DNA from 2 places in the Undibacterium sp. 14-3-2 genome. Region 2 is predicted to be linked to the other one. Evidence: predicted binding sites of a transcription regulator. Region 2 holds the regulator's gene; the other holds the start of a gene.
What was found. Region 2 encodes FliA, which starts transcription of late flagellar genes. Its sites were predicted from a motif close to CTAAAGTTTNNNNNNNNNNNGCCGNTA; they were not measured.
Positions count from the first base shown of each region.

Region 1: Undi14_RS11455 (FlxA-like family protein) is a predicted target of FliA. The motif match lies at 2,812-2,838, and genes of this name have one in related genera.

Region 1 is NZ_JAENGS010000004.1:318,151-326,352, reverse strand. Features, by position in the region: gene Undi14_RS11475 (Hsp20/alpha crystallin family protein) at 141-575, shown strand; gene Undi14_RS11470 (DUF6691 family protein) at 736-1,161, opposite strand; gene Undi14_RS11465 (YeeE/YedE family protein) at 1,175-1,603, opposite strand; gene Undi14_RS11460 (glutathione S-transferase N-terminal domain-containing protein) at 1,731-2,105, opposite strand; gene Undi14_RS11455 (FlxA-like family protein) at 2,359-2,712, opposite strand; gene Undi14_RS11450 (aminoacyl-histidine dipeptidase) at 3,101-4,561, opposite strand; gene Undi14_RS11445 (HTH-type transcriptional regulator ArgP) at 4,675-5,562, opposite strand; gene Undi14_RS11440 (LysE/ArgO family amino acid transporter) at 5,667-6,269, shown strand; gene Undi14_RS11435 (alpha/beta fold hydrolase) at 6,375-7,223, opposite strand; gene Undi14_RS11430 (PHB depolymerase family esterase) at 7,306-8,202, opposite strand, start outside.
Region 2 is NZ_JAENGS010000007.1:177,406-185,607, forward strand. Features, by position in the region: gene Undi14_RS15775 (MarR family winged helix-turn-helix transcriptional regulator) at 1-100, opposite strand, end outside; gene flhB (flagellar biosynthesis protein FlhB) at 381-1,532, shown strand; gene flhA (flagellar biosynthesis protein FlhA) at 1,529-3,631, shown strand; gene flhF (flagellar biosynthesis protein FlhF) at 3,628-4,899, shown strand; gene Undi14_RS15795 (antiactivator of flagellar biosynthesis FleN protein) at 4,892-5,737, shown strand; gene Undi14_RS15800 (RNA polymerase sigma factor FliA) at 5,745-6,476, shown strand; gene Undi14_RS15805 (flagellar motor protein) at 6,458-7,204, shown strand; gene motD (flagellar motor protein MotD) at 7,207-7,986, shown strand; gene Undi14_RS15815 (flagella synthesis protein FlgN) at 8,048-8,202, opposite strand, start outside.

The sequences.
Region 1 (8,202 bases), on a different contig from region 2:
AAAAACGGGCTTGTTTTTTGGATAGTTTATTCCTATCTTATGGATGGAATCAGGGAGCGTGTTGCCTGAATCTGCATCAGGTGCATGCGTGTCAGATATGTTTGTAAAGATGATTGCAACGACATGATAAGGAGAGAAATATGGGCGCACTAACACCGCGTGGCAGTGGTTTTTTTGATGATTTTTTCCGTGATCTGAGTCCGGCTTTTTATGTCAAACCTCTGCACGGTGATCCACTTCCCAGCCCGGCGCAAATCAAGATTGACGTACAGGAAAATGAGGGCGCTTACACTGTGCAGGCAGAAGTGCCTGGCGTTCCTAAGGACGATATCCATGTTGCTCTGGACGGCAATGTCGTTACCTTGCGCGCTGAAATTAAGCAAGAAGACAGCAGCCGGAAAGACGACAAAGTGCTGCGTAGCGAACGCTATTTCGGCGAAGTGTCACGGAGTTTTCAATTGCCTGTCGAAATTGATACCGCATCGGCGAGCGCAAAATATGATAACGGCGTGTTGAGTCTGACTTTACCTAAGAAACGTCCCGCAGGTGGTGTGCAGAAACTCAAAATCGAATAGTTTCGCTAACGGTGGCACGCGTATGTGGCATTACGCTTTTACCAGTAATGGGCAGTGAGCCTGAGTGCCATAAAAAAGCCTGCACAATTTTGCAGGCTTTTTATTTTTATATGAAATATTCAGCGTAAAAGTGATACTACTTTCAGCAGACTGCTTACTGTCAGTTCGCTTTTCTATTCTTATCGAAACGGTCAACCAGTAACATACCAACGATCATCGCCAGTAAAAATGCAGCGCCTTTGGCGATGCCGGCGCCAAGCAATACAACTGCTGGACCCGGGCAGATACCTGCCATGCCCCAGCCTATACCAAACAACAGGCTGCCACCAACCAGACGCAGATCGATCACCGAGATCGTCGGGAATTGCATGGGCTCTCCCAGCAATGAAAGAGTACGCCGGCGTAACAGCGTGAACGGAATAATAGCGACGCCGATGGCACCGCCCATGACGAAGGCCAGTGAAGGATTCCAGAGTCCGGCCAGATCAAGAAATGCGAGCACCTTTGCCGGGTTAGCCATGCCTGCGACGATCAGACCCAGACCAAATATCAGGCCGCAGAATGCGGCGGCGATCAGTTTTTTCATGTTGTCATCTCTCTCAGCGCAGGTGGCGAACGACATACACGGTCAGAAAACCGCTGCTCATAAAGGCGAGCGTCGCTACGATGGAACGCGGCGACATGCGTGCCAGACCGCAGACACCGTGACCACTGGTACAACCTGAGCCGAGGCGGGTACCGATGCCGACCAGCAGACCGGCGATCAGCAATGTGAGCCAGCCCGTATCGAGGGTGATTTCAGGCAGAGCGGAAAATTGGCTATAGGTCAGCGGTGCGGCGATCATTCCCAGCGTGAACAAGGCACGCCATGCCCAGTCGCCACGTACCGGACTGAACAGGCCAGCAACGATACCAGTGATACCGGCAATGCGCCCCAGTCCGGCCATCAGCATGACCGCTGCCAGGCCTATCAGTACGCCGCCGGCTAAGGACGTTATCGGGGTAAATTCATTCCACGCAATCTGCATCACGATTCTTTCCATCTCTGAGGTTCAAACGGAGTCCCTTTATTTATGCGCTTGCTGGCAGCAAAATCGCTGAAAAGGCTTATCTATATTGAGACTTCACAACCTGTTGCTCGCCGCATCAGGAAAATCAGGCAAATTGCTGTTGCAGATAACGGATGATATCGCTCGATTCATACAGCCAGCGGACCTTACCCTTGTCATCGGTGATTTGCATACACGGTACTTTCGGGCTGCCGCCCTGTGTCAGTAAAGCCTGACGGTGTTGTGCTGATTTTTGTGCATCGCGAAATTCCACGGTGAGCGATAGTCGCCGCATTTCCTGACGAACCTTGATACAAAACGGGCAGGTCGTGAATTGATACAAGGCCAGTTTCTGGCAGGCTGCATCGACTTTCGCCTGATCTTCCGGAGCGCGGACGATGCCTTGCGGTCTGCTCAGATGTTCTTTGAGCAGCATGAAAGGGCCGAGTATGACCCGCAATAATCTGAAAAAAAGCTTCATTAGTTCTTTCCGTGACGGTTTGCTGGCATGCAGCAAGAAGAGCGCCATTGTAAGTCAGAACGGCAGGTATCTGCTGACGCTTACTGGCTGAAAGAGTGAGTTGGATGCTAACTTTTACGGGGGATAGCAGAGCGGACTGCGGTCAATGCAACAAATTTAAGGCAGTGAATCATCCGGCACAGACAAATGCGCTGACACACCGCTGGTTGTTGCCGTGATCTCTTACTACATCGTTTTAATCGATGTGGGCAGATTAAATGTACTGATCGATACGGTTGCCCAGCGTTTCCGTCGGATGTGCAGCGGGCGTGGCATTTTGGGTGTCTTGAGTATGTGAGGTGACATTGTTGCCGGCAGCCTCATTCAACGCTTGCGCCTGTTCCAATTTCAGCCGAGCTATTTTTTGCTCAATTTCGGCGATTTGCAGTCTGAGTTGCAGCATTTGTCGTTGCGACGCTTCGGTCGTCGCTGTTTTTTCTGCGTCAGTCAACTCTTTTTGTAATGTTGCAAGTTGTCTTTGCAGTGCGGCGATTTGCGCATGACTGGCCGCGCTGATGGTTGAGGTGCTGCCGACGGCGGTGGCGGCATCGACTGGATTGACAGGCATATATCCCTCCGGCGAGATTGAACTGTATTTCGATTAACGCGCGTTGCTGGTTGATCGCAGAGTCGGTTCGCAAACCATCGACTGTCCGCTTAATGACATTAACGGCACAAAAAGCCTCAACCTCAGGGGAAAGAGGAAAATAAGCAAAAAAACAATACCGCAGGCGAACAGCTTGGCTGATTTGCGGGATCGCGGAAGGTTAATTTGTGGGATATAAGCAGGATATATGTGGCATATCGATGGGATATGTCTCCGTCTTCTATATTTGATGCGGCTTCTGGCCTGAAAACCGGCTACAAGCCAGAAACAATAAGGAGGTGAGAAAACGAAGCGATGCCAGTTAACGCAGACGCATGCCGGGTGGATCGCATGCGTCTGTTGCGGCAGATTATTTTGCCGGGATACGTTCCAGTACCGCCAGTAACAACGTCCAGTATTGACCGACAGTTTCGATATTCACCATTTCATCGGGGCCGTGCGGATAACGGATGGTCGGGCCGATGGATACCATATCCAGTTCAGGATAATGCTTTTTGAACAGGCCGCATTCCAGTCCCGCATGGATGACCATGATCACCGGTTCTTTGTGATAAATGCTTTGATAGGTGTCTTTAACGATCGCCATCACCGCAGAGCTGGTGTCAGGCTTCCAGCCTGGATAGCAACCGGAAAACGCGATCTGTGCACCCGCCAGGTCGCTTAGCGATTGCAGCGTGCTTTCGATATTTTCACGACCAGTATCGATCAGCGAACGGATCAGGCACAGGATGCTCACTTTGTCTTGCGAGGTACTGATCACGCCGACATTCAGCGAGCTTTCGGTGACGCCGGTGATCTCGTCACTCATGCGGATCACGCCATTCGGACAACTGTTGATCACGTTAATCAGCGTTGTTTGCGTTGCGGCCTGCAAGACCTGCGCAGGCAATGGTGTACTTTGCAGGCTCAGTGTTAACGCGGGTTCCACGACGGCCAGCTCGGCTTGCAATATCGCCTGATATTGCGCGACGCGTTGCTCTAACAATGCAGTTTGTGCCGCGGCGATCGTAAAGCTGCACTGCGCTTCGCGCGGAATCGCATTACGCAGCGAGCCGCCTTTGATGTCGGATAAAGATAATCCGAGTTCCTGCGCATGCCCGGCAAGGAAGCGGGCAATCAGCTTGTTTGCATTGCCGCGTCCCAGATGAATATTCACGCCGGAGTGACCGCCTTTCAGACCTGTGATGCTGAGCGTGAACGCTTGCTGATCTGCTGGCGCTGGTTGCCATTGTATAGCGACGCTGATTTCTGCATCGACACCACCGGCGCAACCCATGTAGATTTCGCCTTCCTGTTCGGAGTCGGTATTGATCAGGATTTCAGCATCCAACATGCCCGCCTGCAAGCCGAACGCGCCTGTCATGCCAGCTTCTTCATCGACTGTCAGCAGCACTTCCAGCGGGCCGTGGTGAATATCGTCAGAACCCAGAATCGCCAACGCGGATGACATACCGATACCGTTGTCGGCACCTAATGTTGTACCGCTTGCCTTGACCCATTCGCCATCGATCCATGGCTGTATAGGATCGGTCGTGAAGTCATGCACTTTATCGGCATTCTTCTGCGGCACCATATCCAGATGTGCTTGTATCACGACGGTTTTGCGGTCTTCCATACCAGCGGTGGCTGGTTTGCGGATGATGAGGTTGCCGACATGATCGACCACCACTGGCAGGCCGCGCTGTTTTGCCCATTGCTGGATAAATTCGCTGAGTGCGGCTTCGTGTTTGGATGGGTGCGGAATTGCACAGATTTGTTCAAACCATTGCCATAAAGGCTGAGGGAAAAGTTGATGAATTGCGGTTGTCATGATTGTCCTGTGTAGCCTTTTGCGCCCATGTATATCCATGTGTCCGCTTGTTTACGGCTGAGGGCAAAAGTTTAACATAGGCATCATCCTGAGCCGATAGCAGTTCATGCTCTTCAGCGCAAGGCGTGTCGCGCTGTTTCGACCAGCTTCGCAGACAAGCGCGCCAGACGTGGCGACTGTACTTTCCAGCGATGCCAGTACAAGGTGACATCAACCGGGTGGGCCGGCGCGAGTCTGACGAGTCCGGAGTCGTCCGGCATCTCTTGCAACATCAGCTCGGGAATCATGCCCCAGCCCAGTCCCAGCACAATGGCACTGTTATACGGCGAGGTGGCGGGAATGTAGTGACGGGGAAATGCGTTGTCAGATAAACCGAAATGCTCAAGCAAAAACTGCGATTGCAATTGATCTTTACGATTGAATGTCAGCACAGGGGCAAGGCGGGCGCTGTCACGTTGCATTCCCTGTGGAAACCAGCGTGCGCAAAACGCTTTGCTGGCAACTGCCTGATAACGCATGTTGCCCAGCACTTCTGCCTCGCAACCCCGCATCGCTGCTAGTTGTGCTGATATACAACCAAGCACCGTGCCGTTTTCCAGCAAAGTGTGGGTGTGCTCCTGATCATCAATGCACAGATCCAGCAAGATATTTTCTTTGATCAGAAAATCCGCCAGCGCTGGCAAAACCCAGCTGTCCAGACTATCCGCGTTGACCGCCAGCGCAATGCTGACGGGGGCATGCGGCTGATCGGAAAACGTATCGGATAAATCCTGCTCCATTTCCGCGACGCGTCGCAAGTGCTGCAAGAATCGCTGTCCGGCAGGCGTGGCGCGGCAAGGGCGGCTACGAATAATCAGCGTGGTTCCGAGCTGTGTTTCCAGCGCCCGCACTCGTTGTGACAGCGCTGATGGCGTCAGATTCAGTTGCTGTGCCGCAGCTTCAAAGCTGCCGCTGTCGATCACACTCATCAGCGCTGCACATTGGCGGGTATCGAATTTCATTATGAAGAAATTTTAATGTAATCGTAAATAAATTAAATTTACTTCAGATTAATCGTTATGCGCCGCATCATGCAAGCTTATTCATTGCAGCAGGAGCGCTAAAGATGTTCACGTTTTTCTTGAAAGGCATGGGGCTCAGTGCCAGCCTGATTATGGCTATTGGCTCGCAAAATGCGCATGTGCTGCGCATGGGCTTGCGGCGCGAGCATGTCGCTTTGACGGTGCTGGCTTGCGTGGTCTGTGAAGCGGTGCTGATCGCCATTGGCATTCTGGGTATGGGAACTTTGCTCAGCAATAACCCGCTGTGGATGCGTATCGCCAGTTGGGGCGGCGCTGCTTTTCTGTTCTGGTATGGCGTGCGAGCCATGCGTTCGGCGATGCAGTCACACAGTATGCGGGTGAGCGGCGGCGAACAAGCCATGAATTGGCGACCTGCGCTGGCGGCAGTGCTGGCGGTGACGCTGCTCAATCCTCACGTCTATCTGGATTTACTGGTGTTGCTGGGCGCTGTGGGGGCGCAGCAGCCCGGGCATGGAAAATTCTGGTTCGGGCTTGGCGCTTTATGTAATGCCGCGCTGTGGTATGGCTTACTCGGTTACGGCGCCAGATTGCTCGCACCATTATTTGCCCGCCCTCTGGCATGGCGCATTCTCGATGCCGCCATTGCTATCATGATGTGGGCATTGGCGATTCAATTGCTGATGTGATGAAGAGATTTCGCTGATGCCGTGTTGGCTTGACGCTGATGTCAGTTTGAGTTGATCACCGCCGCAGACTATGTGAATACCTGACGGCGGTGCGTGCTAGTCAGATCAAAACTGACCGTTTAAGAAATCACGATACGCTTTCAGTGTTTCCGGCTTACTTAATGCGTTCATATGACCGGCATTGGCAACTTCTTCATAACGCTTATTGCTGCGCGGAATACTGGCAAATAATTCGCGCGCGGTGGCTGCCGGGGTCTGTACATCGTTGACACCGTTAATGATCAGCACCGGGCCAGCGTAGTTACGCAAGGCGGCGCGATTATCGACGGCAGTCAACTCTTCATCAAGATTGATTTTGACGAAAGGTTTTGCAAACCACGGTACCATATTGTCGGAATAGGCGAGAGCAGTTGTGCCTGTACCTTCCATTACCAATGCGTCGATGGCGCGTTTGCTCGCCAGTCTTGCTGCGACAAAGCTGCCAAAAGAATGACCGTGTACGACCATTCGGCCAGGTACCATTTTGCGGGCATAGTCATACAGCGCGAGCGCATCGCTCTCTAACTCGATCAGACTATGCTGCTTGCCGTTTGAATCGCTGCGACCAAAACCACGATAATCAAAGCTGATCACATTGGCGTTCAGTTCGGTAAACGCTTTTGCAAAACTCGTCCCGTTGGCATCCACGCGGACACCGCTGCCCATGAAGTACAGCACCGTAAAATCAGCGCCAGGTTTGCGGATGTAAACGCCACGGCTGATCGCACCATCGGCGTGCTTGTATTCGAGATTCTCAACCTGATACGCAGGCGCAACGCTGGGCAACAAGCTGATTTTCCCGGGGTCTTTCGGCACGAATTGCTGTGCAGTGTAATTGACCGTCGTGCAGGCGCTGAGCGACAGCACCGATGCAAGTAACAGCAAGCGCGGTGTGGTGAGGCTATATTTATTCATGCGATCTTTCATCAGTGAGTACATCTGTAGGGGAGAGTTGTGTTTGCGTCGTTAGCAACAAAGTGAGTCTGGTGAAATGAATTTATTTATTTTTGCCGGATGCTGTTTCAGGTCGGCTGTTGCCGCGAGCATCTTTGCAGCGTTTGTCTTTGAAAAATGCCCATGCTTCTTCTGCAATATCGATATCTGTATTTTGTGCGCCGACCAGTCTGCTCAGAAACCACGGATAAAACTGACTCCGGCTGGGTTCCGCATGGCCACCGCCATTGATTCTGAGTAAAACGACTTGAAGCTGTTCTGGATTGTCGCCCCAGGTGATTCGTGTGCATGAGGTCGGATTGTTGGCTGCGGATTTCGGAATATCAACGCTCTTTCCGGTTGCTGGCAGGTTCGCCAGCGTGCGCCAGATATCGACGGTGTCGTTGATGCTTTTCATCGGGCTTAGCAGCGGTGTGTAAAAATATTTGCCACCGCTATAAGGTACCAGTGGATCGCGGGTGCTGGCGACGATCAGAGCGGATATTGGTGTCACGGGAGCCGCGCACACGCTTTGCTGCGGCATATTAGCCAGGACGCTGGCAAACGCCGCCAACATCGATCCCAACTCCGTCGCCAAACGGTATGCCATCATGCCGCCTTTGGATACGCCAATCACATATACGCGCTGCGGATCAGCCTGATGCGTTTGTATCATGTGCTCTATGAGTCCACGAATCATGCCCGTATCATCGGTCTCTGGCTTATTTCTGACATGAGCAAAGCTGTCATTCCAGCCTTTTTTACTGCCGTCTGGTGCGACAACCAGTAATTGTTCGCGTTCAGCAATTTCTAACCAGACGGATAAGGGGGAGACCGGAAAAGCCAGCCCCATTACTTGTGCCGCAGAAGCCCCCGCTCCATGCAGAATAATCACCAGCGGACGCAAGTTCGCATTTTGTTTCCGCGGTGTCGCCATCAGATAATGACGCGGACCGTCGGC
Region 2 (8,202 bases):
GAAAGTCCGCCGTCATTTGGTCTGCGGCAGATTTATAAGCGCGACCAACCTGTATCAGCGTATGTGTCAACGACATCAGGGTTTTATCGTAAGGAGTCATTGTGCGATTAATTTAATTAGTATGCTAAATATTAGCATGATATTTAAAAATCCACCGGGACCTGAAACCAATCTGTAACTACACCAGAGATCCTTACTAAAGGGTTATTCAATCGCTTGTATCTGAAATGAAATGGCCGGCTCGTGTTCTTTAAATGGAATAAACGGGTATTTACTCCTTTATTCCTCGCATCCAAGTTCGGCAGCGCGTTCAATAATCTCATCTGTAAATTTACGTAATCGAAGCACTACTTGCTTTGTGGAAATGACAGGAGTCGGCAATGGCCGAAGATAGCGATCTCGAAAAAACAGAACCGGCCTCGGAGAAGCGCCTTGAGCAGGCGCGTGAGGAAGGGGATGTTCCGCGTTCGCGTGAGCTGTCAACCTGCACGATTTTGCTGGCAGCTGGTGGTGCTCTCTGGGCGATGGGCGGCACTCTGGTTCAGCAATTGAATAAAAATCTGATTACAGGTCTGACTCTGGAGCGTGAGGCTGCCTTTGACTTTAATTTGTTGATTGGAAAAATCGGCGTCAATTTACTGGATGTTTTGTTGGCATTTTCCCCCGTCGTATTGGTGCTGTTGCTGGTGGCATTGGGCTCGCCACTGTTGATTGGTGGCTGGCTGTTCAGTGCTAAGGCGCTGCAACCTAATTTCGGGCGCATGAATCCGATTTCCGGCTTGGGAAACATGATTTCTGCTCGTGCTGGTGTTGAATTGTTGAAGGCGATTGTAAAAACGGTGCTTGTCGGTAGCGTTGCCTGGGTTGTCATCATGGGGCAAAAAGAGGCGATCTTTGGTTTGCCTCTGGAAAATCTGCATGCGGGGATCGCACACGTTGGCCACATGATGGCCGTGTGTTTTATGTCTATCGTTGCTGCGTTGGTTGCGATTGCGGCGATAGATGCTCCGTATCAGATGTGGCATTACGCGAATAAATTAAAGATGACGCATCAGGAAGTGGTGCAGGAATCGAAAGAGTCGAATGGTAATCCACAAATTAAAGCGAAGATTCGCCAACAGCAACGTGAAATGGCGCGTCGCCGGATGATGACTGAAATTCCGACTGCTGACGTTATTGTGACCAACCCGACGCACTTCGCCGTCGCACTGAAATACACCGAGGGTGGTGGCGGCGCACCAAAGGTAGTGGCGAAAGGTGCGGACGAAGTTGCTGCAAAAATCCGTGAGCTTGGTGCCGAACACAATGTTCCTTTGCTAGAAGCGCCACCGCTGGCGCGTGCACTGTATAAGCACACAGAGTTAGGCGACGAGATTCCGGAAGCCTTATACGCTGCTGTCGCTGAAGTCCTTGCATATGTATTCCAGCTTCGCAGCTACCGCGAACGTGGTGGCGTCAGACCGGAAGAACCACGCGAATTAGAAGTTCCCGCAGAGTTGGACCCGAATAATCAAGTAGGAGTAGCAGTATGAACAGCCTGAAATTGCCTTTGTGGATGAACGGGCTCAATGGTAGGGCGCTGGCAGCGCCTATCTTGATTATTCTGATGCTGGCTATGATGGTGTTGCCATTGCCAGCATTTATTCTCGACGTTTTTTTCAGTTTCAATATCGCGATCGCGATCATTGTTTTGCTGACGAGTTTGTACACAGTGAAGCCGCTGGACTTCATGGTGTTCCCAACAGTGCTGCTGGTCAGCACTATGCTGCGTTTATCGCTCAACGTCGCGTCTACCCGCGTGGTATTGACTGAGGGGCATACAGGCCCGGACGCTGCAGGTAAGGTGATTGAGGCTTTTGGTCATTTTCTGATTGGTGGAAATTACACTGTCGGTATCGTGGTGTTTGTGATTCTGACGATCATTAACTTCACGGTGGTGACAAAGGGTGCAGGTCGTATCGCTGAAGTGGGTGCACGTTTTGCGTTGGATGCGATGCCTGGTAAGCAAATGGCGATTGATGCTGATCTGAATGCTGGTCTGATTGCCGAACAAGAGGCACGTCGTCGCCGTACCGAAGTCGCGCAGGAAGCTGAATTCTACGGTGCGATGGACGGTGCGTCAAAATATGTCCGCGGTGATGCGGTTGCCGGGATCATGGTGACGGTGATTAATATCGTCGGCGGTCTGATTGTGGGTATGGTGCAGCACGATCTGGACTTTGGTTCAGCACTGAAGAACTATACTTTGCTGGCTATCGGTGACGGTCTGGTTGCGCAGATTCCATCGTTGATTATTTCTACTGCTGCTGGTGTGGTTGTCTCGCGTGTCGCCAGTGAGCAAGATATCAGTGGTCAGTTGATAGGGCAGTTGTTTGCCAAACCACAGGTGATGTTTATCACCGCTGGCATTATTGGTGGCATGGGAATTATTCCAGGTATGCCGCATATTGCTTTCGTCTTGTTAGCAGGATTACTGGCTGGTGCCGGGTATCTGGCGCGTCAGAAAGCTGAACAGGCAGCGGGTATTTCTCCTGCTGAAGCAGCGGCACAAGCGGAAGCGCAGAATGTGCCGGCGCCTGAGGTAGAAGAAGCCACCTGGCAGGATATCTTACCCGTGGATACTTTGGGACTTGAGGTAGGTTATCGCTTGATTCCTTTGGTCGATAAATCCCAAGGCGGTGAGTTGCTGCGTCGTATTAAAGGAATACGTAAAAAATTCGCGCAAGAGGTGGGGTTTTTATCGCCGCCGGTGCATATCCGCGACAATCTTGAACTGAAGCCGTCTGCTTATCGCATCGCGTTGAAAGGTGTTGAAGTCGGCGCTGGTGAGGCGATGAATGGTCAATATCTGGCGATTAATCCCGGCATGGTTTCCGGGCCTTTGCCCGGTGTTGAAACGACCGATCCTGCGTTTGGTTTGCCCGCGATCTGGATCGATGCCAGTGCGCGCGAACAAGCGCAAGCGATGGGATATACCGTGGTTGATGCCGGTACCGTAATCGCCACCCATCTGAATCATCTGATCACCACCCATGCCGCTGAATTGTTAGGTCGTCAGGAAGTGCAGCAGTTGCTGGATCATCTTGCAAAAGAAATGCCGAAAATGGTTGAGGATCTGGTGCCTAAACTGATTCCTTTGTCAGTACTGCAAAAAGTCTTGCAAAACTTGCTGCTGGAAGGCGTACATATCCGTGATATGCGTACCATTATCGAGACCTTGTCTGAGCAGGCGATGCATACCCAGGATGCCAATGAGCTGACCGCACAAGTACGTATTGCGCTTGGTCGTGCGATTGTTCAGCAAATTTTCCCGGCAACAAATGAGCTGACCGTCATGACTCTGGATAGTCGTCTTGAACGTTTGCTGATGCAGGCGATCCATGCCGGTGGTGGCGATGGTGCTGCTCTCGAGCCTGGCTTGGCTGAGGCGTTGACAACGCAAACCGAAACTGCAGCCAAACACCAAGAAGAAATGGGCATGACGCCAGTCCTGCTGGTGCCTGCACCACTGCGTGCTTTGCTGTCTAAATTCTTACGCCGTACATTGCCGCAACTTAAAGTGTTGTCGCATGCCGAATTACCTGAAACAAAAACCATTAGAGTTACCAGCCTTGTTGGAGGGCAATCATGAACGTCAGAAAATTTACTGCTAACACCTCGCGCGAGGCGCTTCGCTTATTAAGGGAAGCATTGGGTGCGGATGCGGTGATTTTGTCCAACCGGAATGTTGACGGTAAGGTCGAGATTATGGCGATGGCCGATGAAGCGATACAGTCGATCACACCGACTAAGGATGAGCGCCAGATCACCTCCGGCCACACCAGAGCGGTGCCATCGTTTCAACATGAAACACGGATATTTACACCGCGTGGCATGGCCGCCGAGCCGCAGGAATATGCTGCAGCTCCGGCTTCTGTTAAGGGTGAGTTAAGTGATGTGATGAACGAAATTCGTTCCATGCGCAATATGCTGGAATCGCAACTGGCGGAGTTGTCATGGGCTAATACGCAAAAGCGCGAACCACAGAAGGCGCTGGTGCTGAAAGAGATGCTGGCAACTGGCTTGAGCGCCAGCTTGTCGCGATTCATGGTTGCAAAGTTACCGGAAAATGAAACAGGTGAACAAGGTATTGAATGGATAAAGTCTATTCTGGCCCGCAATCTGACGACCATCGATAATGAAAATGAAATTTTAGAAAAGGGTGGTGTGTACGCCTTGGTCGGGCCGACAGGCGTTGGAAAAACGACGACAACTGCAAAACTGGCAGCGCGCTGTGTGATGCGTCACGGTCCGTCGAAACTGGCGTTGATCACAACCGATGGCTATCGTATCGGCGGCTATGAACAGTTACGAATCTATGGGAAAATTCTTGGTGTGATGGTTCATGCAGTCAAAGATGAAAGTGATTTGCGGATTGCTTTGTCCGAGCTCAAGAATAAACATACTGTTTTAATTGATACTGTCGGGGTCAGTCAGCGCGACAAAATGGTAACGGATCAGGTTGCGATGTTGTCTGGTTCTGGCACTGATGTGAAACGCCTGCTTTGCCTGAATGCGACATCGACCGGAGAAACGCTGAGTGAAGTCGTGCGTGCTTATCAGGGGACAGGTCTCGCAGGATGTATTCTGACTAAACTAGATGAGGCGGCGACGATAGGCGGCGCGCTGGATATAGTGATCCGCCAAAAATTAAGTCTGTATTACATTGCGAATGGGCAACGTGTACCGGAAGACTTGCATGTGGCAAACAAGCAGTACCTAATTGATCGCGCCTTTAAGTTGAAACGTGAAACGGCGCCGTTCCGTTATCTGGATGAAGAGCTGCCTTTGCTGATGGCTGGTGTCGGATCTGCTGCAACTGATGGGCAAGCGGTTGCGCGGGAGGTGTCTCTTGGCTAATGTTGATCAGGCAGAGGGACTGCGTCGCATGCTGGCTGGACCAAAGCCGCGTGTATTTACTTTTTTATCAGCGTTGAAAGACAATGAAAAAAGCGAAATGCTGGTGAATCTGGGCGTATCGGTAGCGCGGCAGGGGCAGCAAATTTTGATGGTTGATGCGCGTTCGTCTTCCGATAGTGTTGGCGCGTGGTTCAATGCGAGCATAGAGCGCACCTTGTTGGATGTAGCGCAACAACAGCGTACAATGCACGAGGCAGTAAAAGTGGTTGCGTCTGGCTTGTCAGTATCGATGTTATCGCGTCAGGGGACTTTGTCGTCCAGCTTGTCCGCCGAGAATTCGAGACGATTGTCTAGAGTATTTGATCTGGCAGTACATCGTGCCGATATGGTCGTGGTTGATTGTGATATTGACGCGTGCGATGCGTTTCCACTGGCATCTCTGGATGATAGTGAAGTGGTGATTCAGGTTTCTTCAGATCCGTCAGCAATCAAATCTGCGTATGGACTGATTAAGCGTATGAGTGCTCGTCTGGGGCGACGCTCTTTTAGTATTTTGGTGTCCGGTGTATCTGAGAAAGAAGCAATGTTGATTTATACGAATATGGCTCAGGCGTCTCAACGATATCTTGCGGTACCCTTAAATTTCATTGGTTATGTGCCGGATGATGAATTCGTCAGACGAGCTGCTCATCAGGGGCGGTCAGTGATTGACGCTTTTCCAAAAGCGCGCTCTTCTATGGCTTTTTTTCAACTGGCAGAGCGGCTTGCTGTCAGTGCGCGATCTGCATTGTGTCTGGACAGTGTATCCGGACAACAGGGCATCGCTCTCGGAATCTAATTTGAATATGTACACGGCCAGCGGAAAATCAGATAAAAATTTTCTCCTCAGGGAGCATGCGCCTTTGGTTAAGCGACTGGCTTACCAATTAAAGGCGCGCTTGCCTCCCAGTGTTGAGGTGGATGATCTGGTGCAAGCTGGAATGATTGGTCTGCTTGATGCGATCAGTCGTTACGAAGATACGCATGGTGCACAATTCGAAACCTATGCCGTCCAGCGGATTCGTGGCGCGATGCTCGATGAGCTGCGCAACACCGACTGGTTGCCGCGTGGGGTTCGGCAAAATATGCGGAAAATCGAAAATGCGATGAACCAGATGCAGCAAAAACTGGGGCGGCCGCCGACAGAAACAGAAGTGGCCAAGTCGCTTAAGTTATCCCTTGGAGAGTATCAGGGACTTTTGGGGGATAGCGGCGGACATCAGTTGGTGTATTACGAAGATTTCCATGACGCAGAAACAAAAGAGCACTTCCTCGATCATTATTCTTCCGATAGTTCCGGTGATCCTTTGCAGGATTTGTTGAATGACGATTTTCGTGATGCCGTGATCGGTGCGATCGACAGTTTGCCCGAACGCGAAAAATTGTTAATGGGCCTGTATTACGAACAGGAGTTAAATCTGAAAGAAATTGGCGCGGTCATGGGCGTTTCTGAGTCCCGCGTTTCTCAGTTGCATAGCCAGGCGGTTGCACGGATGCGTGCGCATTTAAGGGAGAAAGCGTGGACTGGGCTAGCTTAGTAGGATTTATTCTGGTCGTTGTCGGCATCAGTTCCGGTCAGTTGATGGAGGGCGGGCGTCTTTCTTCATTAGTGCAACCAGCGGCATTTGTGATTGTTGCGATTGGTACGCTGGGGGCGGTGCTCCTGCAGAGTCGTATGAGTACTTTTCGACGCGGTTTGCGTATGTTGAAATGGGTTATTTCTGAGCCGCAAGACAATAGCCGTAAAAATATTCAGGATGCATTGATCTGGAGTGCGGTTGCCCGGCGCGAGGGATTTTTAAGTCTTGAGCGTTACATGGATGCTTCTGATGACGCCTTTATCAGTAAGGGATTGCGGCTAGTCATTGACGGCGTCGACCCTGCGCGACTGAAAGACATTCTGGATGTTGATATTTCATTGTATGAAATTGAGCAACGTCAGGCCGCCAAAATCTGGGAGGCAGCTGGTGGCTATTCTCCGACCATCGGAATCTTAGGGGCGGTACTGGGGCTGATTCACGTTATGGAAAATCTGACTGACCCTGCGAAACTCGGTGGTGGTATTGCTGTGGCATTCGTGGCGACGATTTATGGTGTTGGCTTGGCTAATTTATTTTTTCTGCCCGTCAGCAATAAGTTAAAAGAAATTATTGGCAGAGAAATTACCCGACGCGAGATGTTGTCCGATATTTTTTATAGCATTGCTGTTGGAGATAGTCCTCGTATCGTGGAAGAGCGGGTTGATAACCACAGTAATCAGGTTTAAACATGGCAAGAAAAAAATATCACGAAGAGCCAGAAAACCACGAACGATGGATGGTCTCTTACGCTGATTTCATTACCTTGTTGTTTGCTTTTTTTGTTGTTATGTATGCGATCTCTTCGCTGAATGAGGGAAAGTATCGCGTGTTGTCCAGCTCCCTGACTGGCGCATTTAGTAACGACCCTGCTTCTCCTGTTGCTGCCGGAGTAACTCCACAGGTGGTGAAGTTAGATCCGCTGCCGATAGTGAAGCGGAAATCAACTGAAAACATACGTAAAGAGCGGGAGGTAATGACCGGGTTAGCAAAAGATGTACTTGCTGCCCTGGAGCCGTTGGTCAAGGAAGGTAAAGTCAGAGTGACGCAAACTGCCAGGGGGGTGACGATAGAAATCAATGCAAGTTTGTTGTTTTCACCTGGCGAAGCTAAGTTAAACGCAGACTCCGTACAGGCGCTGACCGCGATTGCTTCTGTATTAAAATTAGACAATCATGCAATTCAGGTTGAAGGACACACGGATAATGTACCAATCAAAAATCCGGTTTTTCCCTCGAATTGGGAGTTATCAGCGGTTCGGGCAAGTACGGTAGCGCGTCTTTTAACGGAAAATGGTGTTGATGATTTCAGGGTGACTGCCGTTGGGCAAGGAGCAAAATTACCGGTAGATTCAAATGATACGCCTGAAGGAAGATCGCGTAATCGCCGGGTGAGTGTCACTATCTTATCGGTATTGCCAGAGCCGGTAGTGGATATTCCTGTTGCGACTCAAGCGCCAATTACTCCCTGACAAAGATCGCAATGAAAAAAGCCCCGAACAATCGGGGCTCTTTTCATGTACTTGTGAACGATTAGCGAACAATAAGTCCTTTGGCGGGAGTTGTTCTGATCGAAGACTGTCCATTTGGACCGTATAAAGAGCCTGTCGTTGTTCCTTGTTGAAACGTGCTGAGTGCAGCCTGATTTTGCGACAGTCTGCGTGTGATCATCAGGCCATTGGTTTTAT